4 regions of the Rossellomorea sp. QJM3NY_18 genome follow, and region 3 is predicted to be linked to each of the others. Evidence: riboswitches for the same ligand, from Rfam matches in the RefSeq annotation. Region 3 holds a riboswitch; each other region holds the start of a gene.

Region 1 (2,205 bases), 590 kb from region 3:
TTGATGAGCTTCCCTTTTCTCGAGTCCACCAGATGCTGTGGCAGGTCGAATTGGAGAATCGTTTCGATGAACTGCTTCGTTAAAGGCTGTTTCGGTTCGGCAAACAGGTCATAAACGGGACCTTCCTCCACGATCTTCCCGTCCTGCATCACGGCCATCCGGTCGCAGATTTCCTTCACCACTTCCATTTCGTGGGTGATGAGCACGATCGTCAATCCCAGTTCCTTGTTGATCTTTTTCAACAGCCTCAAGATTGATTTGGTCGTATTCGGATCGAGGGCCGATGTCGCTTCATCACAAAGTAATACCGATGGGTTATTGGCAAGTGCCCTCGCAATCCCGACCCTCTGCTTCTGTCCCCCGCTGAGCTGAGCAGGGTACGCGTCGGCTTTGTCTGAAAGACCGACCATCTCCAGGAGCTCGACGACTCTCGGTTTGATTTTCGCTTTCGGTACATGCGCTGCTTTCAAAGCAAAGGCGAGATTATCAAACACCGTCTTCGACTTGATGAGGTGAAAGTGCTGGAAGATCATGCTCGTTTTCTGACGGGCAAGCCTTAGCTGCTTGGATGTGAGCTTCGTGAAGTCCTGTCCATCGATGATGATTTCCCCTGAATTCGGGGTTTCCAGTAGATTCAGGCAGCGGATGAGTGAGCTCTTCCCCGCTCCACTGTATCCGACGATCCCGAAAATCTCCCCCTTTTCAATGGTGACAGAGACGTTGTCGACACCGACCACCGTTTGCTTTTTCGTTTTGTACGTTTTTACCAGATTCCGAATCTCGATCAATGTGCACACCCCTTTTTTCTCCAATAAAAAATGCCTCTTTCAACTGAAAGAAGCATCGCCTGTTTATCTCGACTTATCTCTCAGAATGAAATCATTCTGCAGGAATTAGCACCGTTCCATTTCTGGAGGTTGCCGGACGTCATAGGGCCTGATCCCTCGGTCACTCTGGATAATTGAATGTATGTAATTTTCGAAAAATTTATCTTATAGAGGATAATACTGGGTATCGAAGGGGAAGTCAAGAGGTGATTTTGGTGGTTTTTTATGTAAGCGTTATCTTTGTTGTCCCGGCAACGAAAGATTTTTGTTTATATAAAAAAACGACCTCTCCCATCCAGGAAAGGTCAGGTTCTTCCACTAAGTCAACGAGTTTTCACCGAATCCCTCTCTATCAGCTCTGTTGTCAGCTTGTAATACGAATCGACCTCTTCCTTCAAGAGCATCTGAAAGATCAGGTGAACGGCAAGCGCACCCGCTTCATATTTCGGCTGCCTCATGGTTGTCAGTGGCGGGGACACGTATTCTGATAATTGGATGTCGTCAAAGCCAATGATGGAAATGTCCTCTGGAACAGAGATATTTTTTTCGTTCAGTGCCTGCAGGCCGCCGATGGCCATTTCATCATTCGCATAGAAAATACCCTGTGGGACATCCCGTTGAGCGATCAGCATTTTGGTCGCCTGATAGCCCCCTTCACGGGTGAAGCCCCCTGATACTTTCCATTTCGACTTATAGTCGATACCATGTTTGTCCAAAGCTTCCCGGAAACCCTGGAAACGAAGCTCGTTGTCATGGGAGTTATAAGGTCCGCTGATAAACGCGATGTCACGGCTCCCCCTCTCAATCAAGTGTTCAGTTGCCACGAAGGCTCCGTGAACATTATCGACTTCGATCTGGGTGACATAATCGCTTTTGATGCTCCGGTCGAGGACCACGATCGGAAAGCCTTCCCTTGCCGATTCCAGGATGGTCTCGTCATCGATATTATGGGCAAGGATGATGACGCCATCAACCCTTTTTTCTTTTAAAAATTTCACGGCGGTGGACTGTGCTCCCCCGATGGAACTGCAGGCGATCAAATCATACCCATTCGTCGAGGTCACATCCTGAACGCCCTTGATCAGTTCGGAATAGTAAGGTCCTGATAGATCGCTCAGAATCAAGGCGATGGTATTCGTGCTTGTCCGCTTCAAATCGGAAGCAAGCCCGTTTTTTTGATAATTCAATTGTTTGGCTGCCGCTAAAACTTTCTGTCGTGTTTCTTCACTGACTTTCTTACTGTTGTTCAATGCATAAGAAGCTGTCGAAACGGCGACTCCGGAAAGCTTAGCAACATCTTTAATGGTTGCCATAAGTTCACATCCTAATTGCTAAATAAATGAAGGCATCCTTCTTAACTGATTTCTTCTGTTCATTA
Region 2 (2,205 bases), 180 kb from region 3:
TGTTTTGGGTCTGCGCCTGCGAACCCTTTAAATGAGAAAACTTCTTCTTTTTCTTTTAAGTATGTGATGACTTTTGTATATAATTTATCGAATGATTCCGAAGAGATCGGCTGATTGACAGAACCCCACTCGATTTTATCCTTCGTAGTTGGTTCTTCCACAATAAATTTATCTTTAGGAGAGCGTCCTGTGTATTTACCAGTTTCTGCTCTGACTGCACCTGATGATGTTAAAACGCCTTCATTTCGTTGAAGGACCTTTTCGACTAGTTGAGAAACAGATAATTGTTCCTGAATGTTTTGACCGTTAAGTAATTCTGTTAATTCATTAGACATGCTCACTGAATTCATTAGAACCCTTCCTTTATATAAATTTATTTAATGGTATCGTTTTCTTCACAAAAATAGTATAACACAATCGAGCTATTAGTCTATACTATTTATTTAATTTTATAAGGTGTCTTCATTTTGTCACATTTCTTGACCGAATAAAGCTTGTTTCTTCTTATTTATATGTAATACTTCCTGCAATGTTTAGCCTCATTACCCCATTAGGTTATTTTAATGAAGAAAAACAGGCTGAAATCATGAAATGAATGGTTAAACCTGTCATCCAAAAAAAGTTGACACCACTTGTCCTAACCGTTATCATTGTTCCTTGAACGGATACTCTTATCCTGAGCTGGTGGAGGGAGCAGACCCTATGAAACCCAGCAACCTGCTAAATAGTGAATGGATTCATTTCCTTAATGAATCCGATTAAGCGAAGGTGCTAAACTGAGGCAAGGTCTCTAAACCTTGAACGATAAGAGAGAAAAGGCGCGGCTATGATCTGAAACCTTTCCTCTGAAGCTTTTTTCCCCGAGGAAGGGTTTTTTCTGTTTATAGTGGACCACATGCACATAAATCATGATTTATTTATAAATGAATCATGTTTACTTCATACTACTTAGGGAAATGAGTACCGTATCTGTTTACTGTTTTGTCAGAAGAATCGTTCTGACAAATATGCTTAAGGAGGAACCTTGATGTCAACTAAACGTCGTCTGTTTACATCTGAGTCCGTAACCGAAGGACATCCAGATAAAATTTGTGACCAAATCTCTGATTCAATTCTTGATGCAATTCTTACGAATGATCCGAATGCCCGTGTAGCGTGTGAAACGTCTGTCACAACGGGTCTTGTTCTGGTTGCCGGTGAAATCACTACGAATACGTATGTCGATATTCCGAAAATCGTTCGTGAAACGATCCGTGAAATCGGCTATACCCGTGCGAAATACGGCTTCGATGCTGAAACATGTGCCGTTCTTACATCCATTGATGAGCAGTCGGCTGATATCGCTCAAGGTGTCGATCAGGCCCTTGAAGCCCGTGAAGGTCAAATGACGGATGAAGAAATTGATGCCATCGGTGCAGGTGATCAAGGGCTGATGTTTGGATTCGCATGTAACGAAACGAAAGAGCTTATGCCTCTTCCGATTTCCCTTGCACACAAAATCTCCCGTCGATTAACGGAAGTTCGTAAAGAAGAGATCCTTCCTTACCTTCGTCCTGACGGAAAAACGCAAGTAACCGTTGAATACGATGAAAACGATAAGCCGGTCCGCATCGACACGATCGTTATCTCGACTCAGCATCACCCGGAAGTGGCGTTAGAGCAGATCCAACGTAACTTGAAAGAATACGTCATCGACCCGGTTGTACCGAAAGAACTGATCGATGAACAGACTAAATACTTCATCAACCCGACTGGCCGTTTCGTAATCGGCGGACCTCAAGGTGATGCGGGACTTACTGGACGTAAGATCATCGTTGACACTTACGGCGGATACGCTCGTCACGGTGGCGGTGCATTCTCTGGTAAGGATGCAACAAAAGTGGACCGTTCAGCAGCTTATGCAGCGCGCTATGTTGCGAAGAACATCGTGGCAGCAGGCCTTGCTGACAAATGTGAAGTTCAATTAGCGTATGCTATCGGTGTTGCGAAGCCCGTATCCATCTCCGTTGATACATTTGGAACAGGGAAAGTTTCAGAAGATGTATTGATTGACGTTGTCAGCAATAACTTTGACCTGCGTCCTGCAGGAATCATTAAAATGCTGGACCTTCGTCGTCCAATATACAAGCAGACAGCTGCTTACGGACACTTCGGCCGTAACGATATCGATCTTCCTTGGGAACGCACGAACAAAGCAGAAGCGTT
Region 3 (2,205 bases):
CTATAATTCGTGGCCAGAATAATTCCCAGTTAACTTGCACGCTTCTCCACCTCGCTTACGAATAATCTGTTCTTCCAATATTCCAGGATTTCTTCCGTTTCGTTCTTGCTGCCGATGATCTGTACGATGAGATTACCGAACGGCTTGCCCTGAAGTTCCGTGATCTGTCCGAACAATACATTGATATGGGCATTGAATTTCTTTGCCGTTTCGGAAAGGATCGGCGTGCCCGTTGAATCCCCTTTGAAAATGAGACGGCAGATGCGTCCTTCTTTGCTGTCATTCAATTTATCAAGAACCGATGCCGGCAGCTGATCATTCATGACACTCTTCACAAAGTTTCTCGTCGTCCGGGTCTGCGGGTTGGAGAAGATATCGAAGACGCTTCCCTCTTCCACGATTTCTCCATTTTCCATGACCGCGACCTTATCACAGATTTCCCGGATGACCCCCATTTCGTGGGTGATTATCACAATCGTAATGCCATACTCCGCATTGATTCTCTTTAATAAATTCAGAATCGATTCCGTCGTATGAGGATCCAGTGCTGATGTGGCTTCATCACAGAGCAGAATCGAAGGCGACGTCGCCAGGGCCCTTGCTATCCCCACCCTTTGCTTCTGCCCTCCTGACAGTTCATCCGGATAATGCTTCGCTTTATCTTCCAGCCCGACAAACGCTAGCAACTCCTTTACTCTCTCGTTGATTTTATCTTTTGGCCATTTTGCCAGTTTCAGAGGATAGGCGATATTCCCCGCCACCGTCCGGGATTGAAACAGATTGAAGTGCTGAAAAATCATCCCGATGCGGTACCGCTCTTTCCTCAGATCGATGGGCGATTGGTCCTTCAGGCTGCGCCCCTCTATGAAAATATCACCCGAAGATGGTTTTTCTAAAAAATTGAGACAGCGGACAAGCGTGCTTTTTCCTGCTCCACTGAATCCGATCACGCCATAAATCTCTCCCTTCTTCACTTCAAAGGAAACATCCCTCAAAGCGGTGAAGGGGCCATCCTTCGTCTCAAAAACTTTCGTAACATTCTGAACTCTGATCATATAGGACTTGCTCCTTTCCCTATGTATTCTTCCTGATGCCTGGATTTAAGGACATGCCTGAAAATAAAAAGTGCCCCCCTTCATAAGAAGAGAGGCACAAAAATATGTATATGTCCCGCTCTTCTCATCTTTCAAGTCATATGACTTGATGGAATTGGCACGGTATTCATAAGAACCCGTTGCCGAGGTATCGCAGGGCCAGTCCCTCCACCTCTCTTGATAAGAAGATATCGCTTTATTAAATTAAAGTTATGATGCGTTTATGCATTAGGGTAATGGTAAAGGATTTCAGTTGGGTTGTCAATCCTGTTTTTGAAAAAATTTCATTAAGGAGGACATCATCAAATTGGTTACTTTAGCCTGTCTTTAACTGGTCTAATAAATTCATTTCGTTCAATTCACTAATTTTACATAAGCAAATATCCCCATTATTCTGCCCAACCATAAAAAAAGACCAATGGTTGATAAAGAGACTTATAGTTGATTTCCACCCTTATGAAGAACGGAGAGATCTTACGTTTGTGGCAAGTAGCATGGCGATTTTCACTTTTCATTCGTATGTAAATTCTGTCTTACCACAAGTCCGTTATGAAACTTTCCAGATACTTTGCGAGCAATCGTGGATGTTTTATACATTCAATTAATGGGAATATTACATTCCATTGCCCTCCGAAGAACGAGAGGGGTAATTTTTTCACTAAAAAATGATCATCAATGAATGAAACTGAAGGAGGCTATTTTTACTATGAGTCGTTTTACCATTCCACGCGATATTTATTTCGAAGAGAATGCACTTGAAGTGTTACGGTCTTTTGAAGGTAAAAAAGCCGCACTTGTTATTGGAGGAGGTTCTGTTAAACGTAACGGAAACCTCACCAAGGTACAGGAACATCTGGCAGCTGCCAATATAGAAACAAAAGTATTGGAAGGCTTCAATACAGAGCCGACCTTTGAAATGGTCAAAAAAGGAGCAAAGGAACTGGAGGAGTTCCAGCCGGATTGGATAATCGGCATCGGCGGAGGGTCCGCTATGGATTCTGCCAAAGCGATCTGGCTTTATTATGAGCACCCGGACCTTGCTTTTGAAGATGCCATTAAGCCATTTGAGCTGCCGCGTCTTCGTAATAAAGCGAAATTCGCCGGTATTCCG
Region 4 (2,205 bases), 350 kb from region 3:
TACAAACGAGGACATATTTCTTGGGAAATGTTTCGAATCCGCTCACTTTTTGACTGGTCATCACCCAAATTCTTACTGTTCGACAAATAAGATACACTCATTCAAAACATGTCGAGAATGTCTAAAAGGGAAAAATACCTAAAAGTGGAATTGATACTATATAGAAGTTTCACTGGGAGGGTGTATTCATGCGAATATATTTAGAGGAATTAGTAGATCAGTGTCATTCTAGGTATCACTTAAGACTCTTGTTTCCAGACAGCCCATTTATTCTTCAATTTCATTGTGAAAAGGACCTATACGGGATATCCATTTCAAGCGGAGGTTGTGCTGTATTGACTGATGGTAGTGGGGAATCCCATTTTGTCATTGAGGGAAAAGAGAAGGACATGCTATCCCTACTTTCAGGAGAAGAACGATTGTCTCAACTGATCGAAAACGACATCCTGAAAGTCAGAGGAGGATACCGTCAGCTGTTATTTGTAGAGTCTGTCCTGTGGCTGACGAGGTCCAGGGTCAAGGAACCGGTTCAAGTATGAAAAAAAGAGAAAAAAGAATTGACACACTTCTATTTTCGATGATAGAATCTTCCATGTAGCAAATTTTCAGAGTCTTTAACAATTCAAAAAATTAAATAAATTGATACTTTACTCTTATTTAGAGAGGTGGAGGGACGTGCCCTATGAAGCCCGGCAACCGTCAATGAAAATTGAAATGGTGCCAATTCACTCAAAGCTTTTGCTTTGAAAGATGAGAGAAAGGATAGTCCTATATATGATTATGCCTTTCTGCTTATCGCAGGAAGGCATTTTTTATTGTTTGCGTAAAGGCTGTGTGAATGGCAAGCGTAATTTTAATTCTAATTAAAAATGTCGTTTTACTCGGAAAGAAGGTGGAGACAGCATGATTACTATTTCAAATGTGAAAAAAATCTTTCAATCAAAATCAGGACCTATTTCAGCCGTTGATGGCGTCAACATCGACATTGCCCAAGGAGAAATTTTTGGAGTGATTGGCTATAGTGGGGCAGGTAAGAGTACGTTGATCCGGATGCTCAATGGACTTGAAGTTCCCACAACTGGAACCGTGAATGTGAATGGGCAGATCGTTTCCCAAGTGAAAGGAAAACATCTTCGGCAGGCGAGGCAGTCAATAGGGATGATTTTTCAGCATTTCAATCTCCTGTGGTCACGCACGGTACTTGAAAATATCCAGTTTCCTTTAGAAATCGCTGGAGTTTCCAAGAAAGAGAGAATGAGAAGAGCCAACGAATTATTGGAGCTGGTTGGATTAGATGGAAGAGGGGACGCCTATCCGTCCCAGTTGAGCGGTGGACAGAAGCAGAGGGTCGGTATTGCGAGGTCCCTTGCAAATAATCCCAACGTCCTGCTTTGTGACGAAGCCACCTCTGCTTTAGATCCGCAAACAACCGATTCCATCCTTGATTTATTGGTGGATATTAATAAACGTTTAGGCCTGACCATCGTCCTGATCACCCATGAAATGCATGTGATCAAAAAAATCTGCCATCGTGTGGCGGTCATGGAACAAGGGAAGGTGGTAGAGCTTGGGGATGTTCTTGAGGTGTTCAGAAATCCCAAAGAGCAGGTGACGAAGCGATTTGTGAGAGAAGTATCTCAAGTGGAAGAAACAGGGGAAACGATCAATCACCTCTTAGCTCAGTATCCTAAAGGAAAAGTACTGAAATTCACCTTCGTTGGTGAATCGACTGAGCAACCGCTCATTACCAGCTTGATCCGAAGATTCGACCTGGATGTCAATATCCTTCAAGGACAGATTTCCCAAACGCAAAAAGGGGCTTATGGTACGCTATTCGTCCACCTTGATGGAAACGAAGAGACGATTCAGGCAGCCTTTGCCTTCGCTGAGAAACAGATGGTCAAAGTGGAGGTGATCCGAGGATGATAGAAAATTTATTTCCGAATGTGGACTGGGAGAAGATGTGGGAAGCGACTGTTGAAACCCTTTATATGACGGGGATGTCAGTCCTGATTACCTTCGTAGTAGGACTGATTCTTGGAATCCTGTTATTTCTTACATCCAAGGAAAATTTATGGGAAAACAAGCTTACTTATACCGTGACCAGTGCAGTGGTCAATGTATTCCGTTCGATTCCGTTCATTATCCTGATTGTATTACTGATTCCATTTACAAAATTCTTATTGGATACCATCCGTGGGGCGA

What was found. Region 3 has a riboswitch for S-adenosylmethionine ahead of AC0VXY_RS16975 (methionine ABC transporter ATP-binding protein). Riboswitches for the same ligand answer to the same signal wherever they lie in the genome.
Region 1: linked by a shared signal. The riboswitch ahead of AC0VXY_RS19985 (methionine ABC transporter ATP-binding protein) and the one ahead of AC0VXY_RS16975 (methionine ABC transporter ATP-binding protein) in region 3 are both predicted to bind S-adenosylmethionine.
Region 2: linked by a shared signal. The riboswitch ahead of metK (methionine adenosyltransferase) and the one ahead of AC0VXY_RS16975 (methionine ABC transporter ATP-binding protein) in region 3 are both predicted to bind S-adenosylmethionine.
Region 4: linked by a shared signal. The riboswitch ahead of AC0VXY_RS18840 (methionine ABC transporter ATP-binding protein) and the one ahead of AC0VXY_RS16975 (methionine ABC transporter ATP-binding protein) in region 3 are both predicted to bind S-adenosylmethionine.

Annotation. Positions count from the first base shown of each region.
Region 1 is NZ_CM149659.1:3,866,273-3,868,477, forward strand. Features, by position in the region: gene AC0VXY_RS19985 (methionine ABC transporter ATP-binding protein) at 1-788, opposite strand, end outside; SAM riboswitch class I at 859-964, opposite strand; gene AC0VXY_RS19990 (LacI family DNA-binding transcriptional regulator) at 1,151-2,140, opposite strand.
Region 2 is NZ_CM149659.1:3,456,137-3,458,341, reverse strand. Features, by position in the region: gene pckA (phosphoenolpyruvate carboxykinase (ATP)) at 1-350, opposite strand, end outside; SAM riboswitch class I at 669-811, shown strand; gene metK (methionine adenosyltransferase) at 1,028-2,205, shown strand, end outside.
Region 3 is NZ_CM149659.1:3,279,537-3,281,741, forward strand. Features, by position in the region: gene AC0VXY_RS16970 (methionine ABC transporter permease) at 1-40, opposite strand, end outside; gene AC0VXY_RS16975 (methionine ABC transporter ATP-binding protein) at 30-1,055, opposite strand; SAM riboswitch class I at 1,177-1,281, opposite strand; gene AC0VXY_RS16980 (iron-containing alcohol dehydrogenase) at 1,801-2,205, shown strand, end outside.
Region 4 is NZ_CM149659.1:3,630,783-3,632,987, reverse strand. Features, by position in the region: gene AC0VXY_RS18845 (SCP2 sterol-binding domain-containing protein) at 189-539, shown strand; SAM riboswitch class I at 651-757, shown strand; gene AC0VXY_RS18840 (methionine ABC transporter ATP-binding protein) at 904-1,926, shown strand; gene AC0VXY_RS18835 (methionine ABC transporter permease) at 1,923-2,205, shown strand, end outside.